2 regions of the Streptomyces sp. NBC_00224 genome follow, and region 1 is predicted to be linked to the other one. Evidence: riboswitches for the same ligand, from Rfam matches in the RefSeq annotation. Region 1 holds a riboswitch; the other holds the start of a gene.
The links. Region 1 has a riboswitch for cyclic di-AMP ahead of OG965_RS30105 (M23 family metallopeptidase). Riboswitches for the same ligand answer to the same signal wherever they lie in the genome.

Region 1 (4,622 bases):
CTCGGCTGGCTGGACGTCAAGACGTCCGGCGGCGTCGAGGTCCCCGACATCGAGTCGGCCGTCGACGACGAGCTGGCCCGGTTCGCCGAAGAGGGCCCCACGGCCGAGGAGATGGAGCGCGCCCAGGCCCAGCTGGAGCGCGAGTGGCTGGACCGGCTCGGCACGGTCGCCGGCCGCGCCGACGAACTCTGCAGGTACGCGGTGCTGTTCGGCGACCCCCAGCTCGCCCTGACCGCCGTCGACCGGGTGCTCGACATCACCGCCGAGGAGGTGCGGGACGCGGCCCGGGCCACCCTGCGCCCGGACAACAGGGCGGTGCTGGTGTACGAGCCGACCACCGCCGAAGCAGACGACGCGGCCGACGCCGACGCAGAGGGAGCAGCGCAGTGAGCGAGACCGGCGTGACCATGCAGTTCCACCCCCAGCCGGCCGCCGGCACCGCGCGTCCCTGGGCGTTCCCCGCCCCCGGCCGCGCCACCCTGCCCAACGGGCTCACCGTGCTGCGCTGCGACCGCCCCGGCCAGCAGGTCGTGGCCGTCGAGATCTTCCTCGCCGCCCCGCTGGACGCCGAGCCGACGGGCCTTGACGGCGTCGCCACGATCATGGCGCGCGCGTTCTCCGAGGGCACCGACAAGCGCTCCGCCGAGGAGTTCGCCGCCGACCTGGAGCGCTGCGGCGCCACCCTGGACGCGCACGCGGACCACCCGGGTGTGCGGGTCTCCCTTGAGGTGCCGGTCTCCCGGCTGGCCAAGGCGCTCGGCCTGCTCGCGGAGGCGCTGCGCGCCCCCGCGTTCGCCGACGCGGAGGTCGACCGGCTGGTCCGCAACCGCCTGGACGAGATCCCGCACGAGCTGGCCAACCCGGCCCGCCGCGCCGCCCAGCAGCTCTCCAGGGAGCTCTTCCCGGCCACCGCGCGCATGTCGCGCCCGCGCCAGGGCACCGAGGAGACCGTCACACGGATCGACGCGGGTGCGGTGCGGGCCTTCTACGAGGCGTACGTACGCCCGGCGGCGGCCACCGCGGTGGTCGTGGGCGATCTGGGCGCCACCGACCTGGACGCGATCCTGGCGGACACCCTGGGCGCCTGGACCGGCACCGCGGCGGTGGAGCGCCCGATGCCTCCGGTCACCGCCGACGACACCGGCCGCGTGGTCATCGTGGACCGGCCCGGCGCCGTCCAGACGCAGTTGCTGATCGGCCGGATCGGCCCGGACCGCCACGACCGCGTCTGGCCCGCCCAGGTCCTCGGGACGTACTGCCTGGGCGGCACGCTCACCTCCCGCCTGGACCGCGTCCTGCGCGAGGAGAAGGGCTACACGTACGGAGTGCGTGCGTACGGTCAGGTGCTGCGCTCCGGCGCGGAGGGCACCGGCGCGGCCATGCTCGCCATCAGCGGCTCGGTCGACACGCCCAACACCGGCCCGGCGCTCGACGACCTGTGGACGGTGCTGCGCAAGCTCGCCGCCGAGGGGCTGACGGACGCCGAGCGGGAGACCGCCGTGCAGAACCTGGTGGGCGTGGCCCCGCTGAAGTACGAGACGGCGGCCGCGGTCGCCGGGACGCTGGCCGACCAGGTCGAGCAGCACCTCCCGGACGACTTCCAGGCGCAGTTGTACGCGCTGCTGGCCGACACGGGCACCGTGGAGGCCACCGCGGCGGTCGTCAGCGCCTTCCCGGTGGACCGTCTGGTGACCGTCCTCGTCGGGGACGCGGCGCAGATCGAGGAGCCCGTCAAGGCGCTCGGCATCGGTGAAGTCACCGTCGTCGCGGGCTGATTGAGCGGACCGCCACGCGCGGACGCGTGCGCGGAGGAGGACCCCGGTGGCCGATGTGCCGCCGGGGTCCTCCTGTATGTCCGATTTGTTGGGGAGGTTGCCTGTCTGTCATGTGGCGTGTGCAACAAAAAGACGTGTCTGTTTGGTGATTGAAAGATCAGCCGTCTAGCGTCGGTCGCGCTGTCCGTCACCACCCGTCGCAGCCGCGGCACCGGACAGCGATCGCCGAGTCCCCAACTGGCGCGAGCCAGGGGAGCCGGGGACCCACTCAGTCCCTGGGGTGAATCGGACGCCTCCGCCCGCGGAGGAGCCCGTAGGAGACCTTCCAGCTCCGAACCCGTCAGCTAACCCGGTAGGCGAGATGGAAGGAAAGGACACCGCCCCTTCATGGCGTTCACCCGTGCCACCGGGAAGCACCGTCGTCCGAGCGCCATGTCGCGCAAGAGCGCGAACATAGCGGGCATCGCCACCCTCGCCACCGCCGGCGTCGTGGGCACCCTCGCCTCCCCGGCCATGGCCGCCGAGAGCTCGGCGCCCGCCGCGGCCTCCGTCGAGGACACCGGCATCACCCAGGCCATCGTGATCGGCGACTCCCTCGCCGACCGCATCGACGCCCAGGCCGCCGCCCAGAAGCACGCCGCCGACAAGGCCCGCGCCGCCGCCGAGGCGAAGCGCAAGGCCGAGGCGAAGGCCAAGGAGGAGCGCGCCGCCAAGGAGCGCGCCGCCCGCGAGGCCGAGCGCAAGCGCCTCAACTCCTTCGTCGCGCCGATCGACGGCAGCTACGTCTCCACCGGCTACAAGACCGGCGGCTCGATCTGGTCCTCCGGCAGCCACACCGGCATCGACTTCCACGCGGGCATGGGCACCTCGGTACACGCCGTGGGCCTGGGCACCGTCGTAGAGGCGGGCTACGGCGGCGCCTACGGCAACAACATCGTGATCCAGATGAACGACGGCACGTACACGCAGTACGGCCACCTGTCGTCCATCGGTGTCTCCGTCGGCCAGCGCGTCGAGCCGGGCCAGCAGATCGGCCTCTCCGGCAACACCGGCAACACCACCGGCCCGCACCTCCACTTCGAGGCCCGCACCGGCGAGGGGTACGGCTCGGACATCGACCCGATCGCGTATCTGCGCTCGCACGGCGTCAACGTCTGACGCGGCCGTCTCCGCACGTCTCCCCCAAGCCCCCGGCGTCCCGCGCCGGGGGCTTCGGCGTCGCCGCCGGGCGCGGAGAGCCGTCCGTGGCCAAAAGATATGCATTGCATACGGCATGTCACCGGGAATTAACAGTCGCTGGAATAGAGTCACCGAACAGGCGTCGATCAACCGCGTTTCGCGGGGATTAAGGCGGAGGTTCGGTCATGCGCATTCCAGCGCAATCGGTATGCACGGCAATCCGCGACGACATCGTCGCGGGACTCTTCGCGCGCGGCAGCCGGCTCACCGAGGAAGTGCTCGCCCGGCGGTACGGGGTTTCGCGCGTCCCGGTCCGCGAGGCGCTGCGCACGCTGGAGTCCGAGGGGTTCGTGACCACGCGCCGGCACGCCGGGGCCTGTGTCGCCGAGCCGACCGAGCAGGAGGCCGCCGACCTGCTCGAACTGCGCGCGTTGCTGGAGCCGCTGGCCGCCTCGCGGGCCGCCGCCCGGCGCACCGAGCCCCATCTCAAGGTGCTGCGCGGGCTGGTCAGGCTGGGCCAGGACCGCATCCGGCGGTCCCAGGGCGAGGATCTGCGCTCGCTGGGCGTCTGGTTCCACGAGACGCTGGCCCAGGCCTCCGGCAGCCCCGGCCTCATCTCGCTGCTCACCCAGCTGCGGCACAAGATCGCCTGGATGTACGTGGTGGAGCAGCCCGCGCTGCCCGCCGAGTGCTGGGCGGAGCACGGGGCGATCGTGGACGCGCTGGCGCGCGGCGACGCCGAGCGGGCCAGATCGCTGGCGGCCCACCACGCCGACCGCGCGTTTTCCGCCTATCGCCTGCGGAGCCCGGTGGACGTGAGGACTTCGCAACATGCCGTAAACACCGCGAGCGTCCGCGCTTAACGGGGTCGCCGTATACAAAGGGAGTGATTCGGCGGGGTTCTTTTGTGCTGCCCGAATTCGTCGCCGGAAATCAGCGGCGCGGGTAAGGGGTTCGGGCGACCCGCACAACCAGCTAAAAGGAAAGGAGCCGCGGATCCTGAATTCAGGATCCGCGGCTCCGTTTCGCGAAGTGCGGTGACGCATCGGCCCGGGCCGGGGTTCGGCCGACCGGGTGCGGTCAGACGGTCTCGGGGAGCTCCTCAAGGCCCGCCTCGACCAGCTTCGCCAGACGGTCCAGGGCCGCCTCGGCGCCCTCCGCCTCGGAAGCCAGCACGATCTCCTCGCCGCCCTGCGCACCCAGGCCGAGCACCGCGAGCATGGAGGCGGCGTTGACCGGGTTGCCGTCGGCCTTGGCGATCGTCACGGGGACGCCGGAGGCCGTGGCGGCGCGGACGAAGATGGAAGCGGGGCGGGCGTGCAGGCCCTCGGCCCAGCCGACATTGACGCGGCGCTCAGCCATGGTGATGCCCTTCGAAATCTCTGACGGTTGTCTAGACCAGTCTCTCATGTCCTGCGCAGTGCTCGTGCCGACGTCGGTCCCGGATCCGGCGGCCCTTCGGCCCTGGCCGCCCTCTCCACTCTGCCCCCTACCTTGACCTGACCGCAGCGGCCCCGCGACCCGTAGGCTGCCCGTATGCAGGCTCCGCAGGAGAAGACGCAGGACCCCGCGTACCCGGCCCACTGGGAGGCCGACGTCGTGCTGCGCGACGGGGGGACCGCGCGGGTCAGGCCCATCACGACCGACGACGCGGAGCGGCTCGTCTCG
Region 2 (4,622 bases), 1.1 Mb from region 1:
GCTGGCGGCGCGCGCGTATTTGTACATCGAGATCAGACACGTCCAGTCGGTGGCCGTGGCGTGGCGCATCCCGTCGTAGTTGCCGAGGACGTCCACCTCCCACACATGGCTGACGCCGTCGGCCTTGCGCAGATACGCGCCGTCGAGACCGACCAGGGTGGAGTACTGGTAGTCCATGGTCACGGTCTCCACGAACGTGACCAGGTCGGGGTTGACGGAGCGGCCCGCGGCGGCGATGTCGAGCTGCCACTGGAGCAGGTTGCGGTGGCGCCACTCGACGTAGCGCCGGAAGGTGAGGTTCGTGAAGTCGGCCTTGACGGGCATGCTGAGGCCGGTGTCCGCCTTGAACGCGGCGGTCGCCCAGGTCGAGGTGTCGCACCAGCTCAGCGCACCGTCGAAGTAGATCGGCACATCCGGCCAGATCGCGTCGAGGCCGGTGGCGGCGAGCGCCTTGACGCGGGTCAGGTAGTAGTCCCGCCAGGGCGAGTTGGGGCTCAGCCAGCAGCTCTCGTCGCCCGGGTCGACCCAGACGACCAGGCTGCCGTAGAAGACGTTGGGTTTGCCGTCGAGGCCGCGCTGGACCCAGTCCTTGCCGTCGCTGTTCTTGTAGAACGACGGGCCCTTCTCGCCGCCCGCGCTGATGAGCTCCATCGACGGGTAGTACATGACCACCCGGATCCCGGCGGCGTGCGCCAGCTGCACGAAACTCCTGACCTTGCCCATGTGCTCGGTGAACTGCTGGTCGGTCAGCCAGTTCGACAAGATGGTGTCGACCTCGATGACGCTCACGTTCTGCGCCTTGAGCCCGGCGATCACCGGCTTCATGTCGAGGTTCGGGTCGGCGTCGTCGTCGAAGGTGCCGTCCGCGATGCGGGCGAAGCGGGCCCATTCGGGAAAGGAGACGCCCGCGACGGGTGTCTGGGCGGTGCCGAATGATTCGGCCCAGGCGGGGCCGGAACGCAGCCCCGGAACGGGCAGCAGATTCGCCGCCATGGCCAGCCCCCCGGCACCCAGCCCCGTCCGTAATACGCTTCTTCGGCTCAACCTCGGTCTCTCGTGCATTAAATGTTTCCCCCAGTGGTGGTCGTTCCGGCTTCGGATTACCGCTCTTTCACTGCCTCTTGTCTTTCCGGGCAATCCTCTCTGATCATTTGCCGCACCGCGTGGATTCACGGCAACGCGGCCGAGAGGGCTCAAATGCGACGGACGCTTTCCGGCCGTACTTCTCCCCGGAGGCCGTGGAGTTCGGGCGTTTTCGCGACGCGGGCGCGGATGGCAGACTGCGATCATGACTACGAAGACGATCGACGCGGCGGCCGCGGGCGCCTGGAAACTCGGTGACCTGTCGGTCAACCGCCTGGGATTCGGCGCGATGCGCCTCACCGGCAGCGCCGCGTTCGACCTCGGTACGCCCAGCGACCGCGAGCGGTCCATCGGCGTGCTGCGGCGCGCGGTCGAACTCGGCGTCAACCACATCGACACCGCGGCCTTCTACTTCTCCCGGCTCCGATCCGCCAACGAACTCATCAACCGGGCGCTGGCGCCCTACCCGGACGATCTGGTCATCGTCACCAAGGTCGGGCCGGGGCGCGACGCGTCGGGCGAGTGGCTGCCCTGGGCCACGCCGGAGCAGCTGCGCGGCCAGGTCGAGGAGAACCTGCGCCAGCTCGGCCGCGACCACCTCGATGTGGTCAACCTGCGCCTCAACGGGCCGGGTTCGCTCGCCGAGCACTTCGGCGCACTGGCCGACCTGCGCGACGCCGGGCTCATCCGCCACCTGGGCATCTCCAACATCGCCCCCGAGCACCTCGCGGAGGCCCAGGCCATCGCGCCGGTGGTCTGTGTGCAGAACCGGTACGGCCTGGACAGCCGGCGCACGGGCTCCGACGAGGTGCTGCGGCTCTGCGGCGAGCAGGGCATCGCCTTCGTCCCGTTCTTCGCCATCGCCGGGGAGGGGCGCGAGAGCGGTGCGGGGCAGGGAGGCGGCACGGACGGCGAGGCGGTCCTCGCGGTCGCCCGCGCGCACGGGGCGACGTCCGCGCAGGTCCGCCTCGCCTGGACGCTGCGGCAGGGCGAGCACGTACTGGCCATCCCGGGCACCGGCAACCCGGACCACCTGGTGGAGAACGTGGCCGCGGGCGCGCTGCGGCTCACGGACGAGGAGATGCGGCTGCTCGGGTCCCCGAGCTGAGGCCGCCGGGCCGCCCCCTCGATGTCCGAAATGAACCACAGGGGGGCAGTTTCCCTCCTATGTCGCCAATCTATTCATTGGGAATGATAGGGCGGCTTAGATTTCGTTTGGGCGCTGTCGGTGGAATTGCTTTTGTCGGGCGCGAGGAGTGAATTGGGTCACGCGGGCTCCTGGTCGGCAGGTGCCCGCGACGCGCGCATTCCGTTCCGTGCAGGGCGAGTTGGGGGTACGGGGAGGCGGGGGCCCGCATTTCCCGCCCCCGGTGGATCTTTCTCGCGGATGCCGTAATGAATTGAGGTCTTGTTTCGGCCAGTCCTATTCGTTTACGGTCACCGTCAAATCCGGATGGACCGCCGAATCCTGCCGCTGTCCGGAAACCTCCCACACACGAAATGGCAGGAGCGGGGGAACCAGGTAGGCCGCCGAATCCGGAGACGGAACGGCTCGGGGTGAAGCCGCGTGCGCCGCGGCCGGGCAGCTCTCGCCCGAACCCGACAGCTCACCTCGCAGGCGAAGGAGAGGAATTCGCCATGCCTGCAACGGGTAAGCACCGCCGCCCCAAGTCCAACACCCTGACCCGGGGCATCGCCGCCGCGGGTACGGGTGGCGCCGCGCTCATCATTCCGGTGATCGGCGCGACCAGCGCCGGTGCCGCGCCTTCGGCGGTGCCGCACACCGGCACCGCCGCGAAGTCCGCGCCCGCCGTCGCGGCCGCCGTGAAGGGCGCGGTGTCCGCCGAGCCGATCGTGGCGAAGAAGGCCGCCGCGACGACCTACTCCGTCGTCGCCGGGGACTCCCTCTCCAAGATCGCCCAGGACCTGGACGTCAGCGGCGGCTGGAAGAGGCTGTACCAGGACAACCGCCAGGCCATCGGGGGCAACCCGGCCCTGATCCACCCCGGCCTCGAACTCGCGGTGGGCAAGAAGGCCAAGGCTCCGGCGGCGTCCGCCGACCGTACGGCCGCCTCGGCCCGGGCCGACCGTTCGGCCCGTACGACCACGCCGCCCCAGAAGGCGACCGCCGCCGTGGCGAAGGCGGCGACGTACTCGAACAACCTGGACGGCTGGATCCGGCAGTCGCTGGACATCATGGCCCAGCACGGCATCCCGGGCTCCTACGACGGCATCTACCGCAACATCATGCGCGAGTCGTCGGGCAACCCGCTGGCCATCAACAACTGGGACTCCAACGCCGTGGCCGGCACGCCCTCCAAGGGCCTCCTCCAGGTCATCGACCCCACCTTCCAGGCCTTCCACGTCGCCGGCACGTCGACGGACAGCTACGACCCCGTCGCCAACATCGTCGCCGCGTGCAACTACGCGGCCAACACGTACGGCTCGATCGACAACGTGAACGGCGCGTACTGACGGCAGCCGACGGTCGACGCAAGCCTCCGGTCGACTACTGAGGAGGGGACGGCCGGGGTGGCAGACCATCTGGTCCATGATGGACCAGATGGTCTGTTACGGTGAGCCGACCAGGCTCAGGGGAGGACCGTCATGCCACGCCCGACGCGCGCCGAGCTCGACGCCGAGATCGTCGAAGCCGCCGCCGAGCTCTTCACCGCGCAGGGCTACCTCGGCACCTCGGTGCAGGAGATCGCGGACCGGGTCGGCTACTCGAAGACCGGGCTGCTGCACCGGTTCCCCTCGAAGGAGCGGCTGCTCGCGGCGACGCTGAGGGGGCCGCTGACCGAGTTCGCCGCCCTGCGCGCTACCTGGAGCGCCCTGCCGGACGGCCCCGAGCGGCACCGGCGGGCCTCGGCCGATCTGGTCGACCTGGCGCTGCGCCACCGCTCCCGGCTCGCCCTGCTCTTCAACTCCGGGCTGCCGGTGCTGCCCGGCGCGCTCGCCGGAGTGGAGGGCATGGGGGATCTGGGCGACCACCGCACCGAGACCCTCGCCGCCTTCGCGTACCCCGATGACCTGGCGGGCACGATCCGGGCGCAGCTGGCCGTGACCGGCCTGGTCAGCACCGTCGCCGCACGCCAGGACGTACCGGACGACCTGCTGCGCGCCCCGCTGCTGCGGGCCTTCCGCGCCGCGTGCGGGATCTCCGCGCACGCCGTACGCCGCGAGGGATCCGCATGCTGAGGCTGCGGGCCGGGGCGGGCCGGGCGCTTCGAGGATGGCGGAAGTACGCCGTCGCCGTGGTCGTCCTGGCCGGGCTGAGCGTGGCCGGCGACCGGGCCGCGGCCGCCTGGACGGAACACCGTACGGCCGACGCGTTCCAGAAGGCCCAGGGGCTCAAGGCCGCGCCGCACGTGGAGGTGCACGGCTTTCCCGTACTGACCCAGCTGGCCGGGGGCACGCTCGACCGCGTCGACATCGAAGCCTCCGACATCCCCGCGGGCCGCGACGGCGGCAGGCTCCCGATCACCACGCTGAACGTCGAGCTCGACCGCCTGCGCCGCTCCTCGGACGCCACCGAG

Region 2: another riboswitch for cyclic di-AMP. It lies ahead of OG965_RS35180 (transglycosylase SLT domain-containing protein); the one in region 1 lies ahead of OG965_RS30105 (M23 family metallopeptidase).

The regions. Positions count from the first base shown of each region.
Region 1 covers NZ_CP108106.1:6,730,913-6,735,534, forward strand. The annotation lists gene OG965_RS30095 (M16 family metallopeptidase) at 1-390, shown strand, start outside; gene OG965_RS30100 (M16 family metallopeptidase) at 408-1,775, shown strand; cyclic di-AMP (ydaO/yuaA leader) riboswitch at 1,989-2,149, shown strand; gene OG965_RS30105 (M23 family metallopeptidase) at 2,163-2,933, shown strand; gene OG965_RS30110 (GntR family transcriptional regulator) at 3,140-3,817, shown strand; gene OG965_RS30115 (HPr family phosphocarrier protein) at 4,035-4,316, opposite strand; gene OG965_RS30120 (GNAT family N-acetyltransferase) at 4,491-4,622, shown strand, end outside.
Region 2 covers NZ_CP108106.1:7,863,379-7,868,000, forward strand. The annotation lists gene OG965_RS35170 (beta-galactosidase trimerization domain-containing protein) at 1-993, opposite strand, end outside; gene OG965_RS35175 (aldo/keto reductase) at 1,289-2,191, shown strand; cyclic di-AMP (ydaO/yuaA leader) riboswitch at 2,533-2,717, shown strand; gene OG965_RS35180 (transglycosylase SLT domain-containing protein) at 2,722-3,558, shown strand; gene OG965_RS35185 (TetR/AcrR family transcriptional regulator) at 3,691-4,284, shown strand; gene OG965_RS35190 (DUF2993 domain-containing protein) at 4,278-4,622, shown strand, end outside.